2 regions of the Alishewanella sp. HH-ZS genome follow, and region 2 is predicted to be linked to the other one. Evidence: predicted binding sites of a transcription regulator. Region 2 holds the regulator's gene; the other holds the start of a gene.
What was found. Region 2 encodes FliA, which starts transcription of late flagellar genes. Its sites were predicted from a motif close to CTAAAGNTNNNNNNNNNNNNGCCGATA; they were not measured.
Positions count from the first base shown of each region.

Region 1: the regulator FliA is predicted to act here: its motif matches at 1,272-1,298, upstream of pomA (flagellar motor protein PomA).

Region 1 covers NZ_LZEJ01000009.1:36,644-39,041, forward strand. Annotated here, with positions in the region: gene A9165_RS05015 (flagellar motor protein MotB) at 1-424, opposite strand, end outside; gene pomA (flagellar motor protein PomA) at 421-1,191, opposite strand; gene xseB (exodeoxyribonuclease VII small subunit) at 1,402-1,647, shown strand; gene ispA ((2E,6E)-farnesyl diphosphate synthase) at 1,649-2,398, shown strand, end outside.
Region 2 covers NZ_LZEJ01000004.1:42,221-44,618, reverse strand. Annotated here, with positions in the region: gene A9165_RS02605 (MinD/ParA family protein) at 1-576, shown strand, start outside; gene A9165_RS02600 (RNA polymerase sigma factor FliA) at 585-1,304, shown strand; gene cheY (chemotaxis response regulator CheY) at 1,347-1,730, shown strand; gene A9165_RS02590 (protein phosphatase CheZ) at 1,757-2,398, shown strand, end outside.

The DNA of each region.
Region 1 (2,398 bases), on a different contig from region 2:
CTTCTGCGGTTTCCGTTTCTTCAGCATTTAATGCAGACTGGCCACCAGTCTGATCTTCTCGCTGCTCCTGACGCCCACCGGCCGAATCTTCTTCGCCCGCCTGAAACTCAATCACCTGTTGTGTCATTTCCATCGTTTGCTGCTGGATGGTTTCAATCGGCGTCGGATCGGGCCGGCCAGGCCGGAACTCCATCGCAATAACACTGGTGCCCTTTGGAATATCATCCACTTCAATTTTATTTTGCACACCAAAGGCAAACTTCATCGAGCCGGCAATTTGCTTAAATTTCAACACATCCATTTCGGAGAAGGCCAGCAATAACACAAAGAAGCACATTAACAATGCCATCAGATCGGCAAAGGTGCCCATATACTGAGGTAAACCAGGTGGTGGGCATTTACACTCTTGCTCGCTATCACTCATGCGGCTTCTCCGGCGACCTCACGTTTCCCCTGGGCCAGATAATTGCGCAGGATCCCCTCTATCACTTTCGGGTTCTGACCGTCCTGGATCCCCAGGACCGCATCCAGGATCAGCATATTGTTAAGTTTTTCCTGCTGATTGCGAATGGCCAGCTTATCGGCCAGTGGAATGGCAATAACGTTGGCAATAAAGGCACCGTAGAGCGTAGTTAACAGGGCCACCGCCATCGCCGGACCTATCGCTTTCGGGTCATCCATGTTGGATAACATCGCCACCAAACCGATTAGAGTACCAATCATCCCCATCGCTGGCGCCACATCACCGAGGCTCTTAAATACGCCAATAGCGTTTTCATGACGTTTCTCGGTCAGCGCAATATCTTTTTGCAAGGTCGCCCGCACCACATCGGCATCATGGCCATCAACCAGCATATTGATGCCTTTTTGCATAAAGGCATTTGGGATCTCCGCCTCCTCCAGCGCCAGGAAACCGCCTTTGCGCGCTGAGTCACCCAACTGCACCGCTTTTTCAATCAGCTCTTCCGGGGCTTCAATCTTAAACATAAAGGCTTTTACCGCAGCCTTACCGGCACCGAGAAACTGTGTCAGGGTAAATTTTGACAGCACAACAAAAACTGAGCCGCCAACCACAATTAACACCGAGACCAGATCGCCAAACATCCCAGGATCACCGGCACTACCGATAATCATCGCCATCACCACAAAGCCGATAGCGCCTAACATTCCGATCAGCGTCGCTAAATCCACATCTCACTCCTTAACCGACAGAAATTGTGCTGACTAACTTTTATACGTATAGCTTAATTTTACCTTAGCCAACACTCTGTTATCGACTTCAGTTGCTGAACATTAAGCAATAATTCAACGCAAAATACCAATTTAGTCGTTTCCAAGTCGTGCAGCATTGACCATAATAGCCTGCTAGGATAAGGTTGCGCACAGTTTTTGGGGAGTCGGATGAATAAAAAAAACGCAGACACCATGCCGTTTGAACAGTCGATGCAGGAACTGGAGCTTATTGTCCAGCAACTGGAGCAGGGCGAACTATCGTTAGAGCAGGCGCTGAGCCAATTTGAACGTGGTATAGCGCTGGTTAAACACAGTCAACTGCAACTGCAAGGTGCCGAACAAAAAGTCCAGATTTTACTGCAACAACAGCAGCAAGAGAGTCTGGCGGCCTTTAGTCCGGAGACAGGAGACTAATTTGACCCCAGCCAGCCTGCCGCTGCTCCAGCAACGTCTGGAGCAGCAACTTACCCTTTTGCTGGACGCCAGAAAGTCGTCCAGCCCCGAACTCTACCCGGCGATGGCGTACAGCCTGTTGCTTGGCGGTAAGCGGGTGCGACCTTATCTGGTTTATCAGTGTGGCCAGTTACTCGGTGCCAGTCTGGCGGACCTGGATGGCCCGGCGATGGCCATCGAAATGCTGCATACCTATTCGCTGATCCATGACGACCTGCCAGCGATGGATAATGACGATTTACGCCGCGGTAAGCCAACCTGCCATAAAGCCTTTGACGAAGCCACAGCTATCCTGGCCGGTGACGCGTTACAGGCACTGGCGTTCGAGGTGCTAAGTTCGCACCCTTATCAGCGCCTTGCTGCAGCGCGACAATTGCAGATGGTACAGGCACTGGCAAGCGCAGCGGGTGCCGCCGGCATGTGTGGCGGTCAAGCCATTGATTTAGCCCAAACCAATCAGCAGATCAGTCTGGCCAGACTGGAGCAAATGCACCGGCTGAAGACCGGCGCCTTAATTGAGTGTAGTGTAAAGTTAGCCTATTATTGCAGTCCGCTGCAGGATGAGCAGATCCTACAACACCTGACCACTTTCGCCGGCGCTCTGGGCCTGGCATTTCAGGTTCAGGACGATATTCTGGATATTGAGGGCGACACCCTGACACTCGGCAAACCGCAGGGCTCAGATTTACGTGCTAACAAGGCAACCTATCCG
Region 2 (2,398 bases):
GGCATTAAAATTGTCCCCGCCACCTCGGGTAATCAGGATATGACTGAATTATCGCCGGTGGAGCATGCCAGCCTAATCCGTGCCTTCAGCGAGCTGGAAACGCCGATCGACGTGTTATTGGTTGACACGGCTGCCGGAATTTCCGACATGGTGCTCAGCTTTTCCCGCGCCTCGCAGGATGTGTTGGTGGTGGTTTGCGATGAACCGTCATCCATCACTGATGCTTATGCGTTAATGAAAATCCTCAGCCGCGACCACGGTGTTGAAAAATTTAAAATAGTTGCCAATATGGTGCGAAGTAGCAAAGAAGGTCTGGAATTATTTGCTAAACTAACCCGGGTAACAGACCGTTTTCTGGATGTAACGCTGGAGCTGGTTGCAACCGTACCGCAGGATGAAAATGTCCGCCGGGCGGCGCGTAAACAAAAAGCCTTTATTGATGCTTACCCAACCACCGCAGCCAGTATGGCGGTGAAAGCGCTGGCGCTAAAAGCAGCTAAGTGGCCTTTGCCTGAAAATGCTTCCGGCCATTTGGAGTTTTTTCTGGAGCAGCTTGTCCAGCCACAATCTGAGTAGGGGGTTCTTTGAACAGTAAGTTGGCCGCATATGGTGGTATTGATCACATGCAGCAACTAGTGGAGCGCCATGCACCACTGGTCAAACGCATCGCCTATCATTTATTAGCCCGGCTACCGGCCAGCGTACAGGCCGATGACCTGATCCAATCCGGTATGATTGGCTTAATTGAAGCCGCCAAAAATTTTGATGGTAGCAAAGGGGCCAGTTTTGAAACCTTTGCCGGCATTCGTATTCGGGGTGCCATGCTAGATGAAATAAGGCGTGGCGACTGGACGCCGCGCTCGGTGCATCGTAATGCCCGCTTAATCGCCGATACCATTGCTGAGCTCGAAGCTCAACTTGGGCGTGATGTTCGTGATTATGAAGTTGCAGAAAAACTTGCTATCTCTTTAGATGAATATCATCATATGCTTAGTGATGTGAGTTCGGGTCGGATTATCGGCATCGAAGACCTCGGTATCTCCGAAGATGTTTTGGTGACGGCTGAGGATTCAGATACCGATCAGCTGTACCATGAGCAGGCTAATGAGGCGTTTAACGCGGCACTGGTGAAACATATCAGTAGTTTGCCGGAGCGAGAGGCATTAGTCTTATCACTGTATTATAATGACGAACTAAACTTAAAAGAAATTGGGGCTGTACTGGATGTCAGTGAGTCCCGGGTCAGTCAGATTCATAGTCAGGCATTAGTGCGGTTAAAAGCCCGAATGCAGGCTTGGTTGTAGTGTATCCTGAATAATGGGATGACGTGCTCTTCGGAGGGGACTTTGGATAAGAATATGAAGATTCTCGTAGTCGACGATTTTTCGACCATGAGACGGATCATCAAGAACCTGTTACGCGATTTAGGCTTTACCAATATTTCAGAAGCGGATGACGGCAGCACGGCTTTGCCGATGTTGCAGAATGGCGATTTTGATTTCGTGGTAACCGACTGGAATATGCCTGGGATGCAGGGGATTGACCTGCTACGTGCGATCCGGGCAGATGCGAAACTTAAGCATATACCGGTATTGATGGTGACTGCCGAAGCCAAGAAAGAGCAGATTATTGCTGCCGCTCAGGCTGGCGTGAATGGCTATATCGTCAAACCTTTTACTGCAGCAACATTACAGGAAAAGCTGGCGAAAGTATTCGAACGGATCGGCTAAGCCGGAGCTGACCAAGGAGTGACGCCATGTCTGCCAATTCGGCTCCGTTAATCACGCTAGACCAAGCCAGAGAGCTGGTACAACTGTTGGAGATGGGCGAGCAGGACATCGCCAACCAATTGGTACAGCAACTCGGTATGCCCGGCTCGTCGGAATTATTTGCCGAGGTTGGCAAACTGACCCGGCAATTACACGAGTCATTGAAAAACTTTCAGATTGATCCCTCGCTAAACAATATTTTGGTTGAAGATATCCCCGATGCCAAAAAGCGCCTTAACCACGTTATTGATATGACTGAGCAAGCGGCTAACCGGACTATGGATGCCGTAGAGTCATGCTTACCTATTGCCGATCAAATCAGTCAGCAACTCAATCAGTTGTTGCCAAGATGGCAGAAACTGATGAAGCGCGATCTGGAATTGGGTGAATTCAAAACCCTCTGTCATGGCATTGATGCTTTTCTGGCAGAGACGGTGACGGAGTCAAACCGACTGAATCAATTATTGACTGACGTATTAATGGCGCAGGATTATCAGGATTTAACCGGTCAGATTTTACGCCGGGTCATCGAATTAGTCCGTGAAGTCGAAGAGAGCCTGATCGGCCTGCTTACTGCTTTTGGTAACAGTAACGTGCAGGTAATGGAACCCAAAGCTGCCAAACGAAAG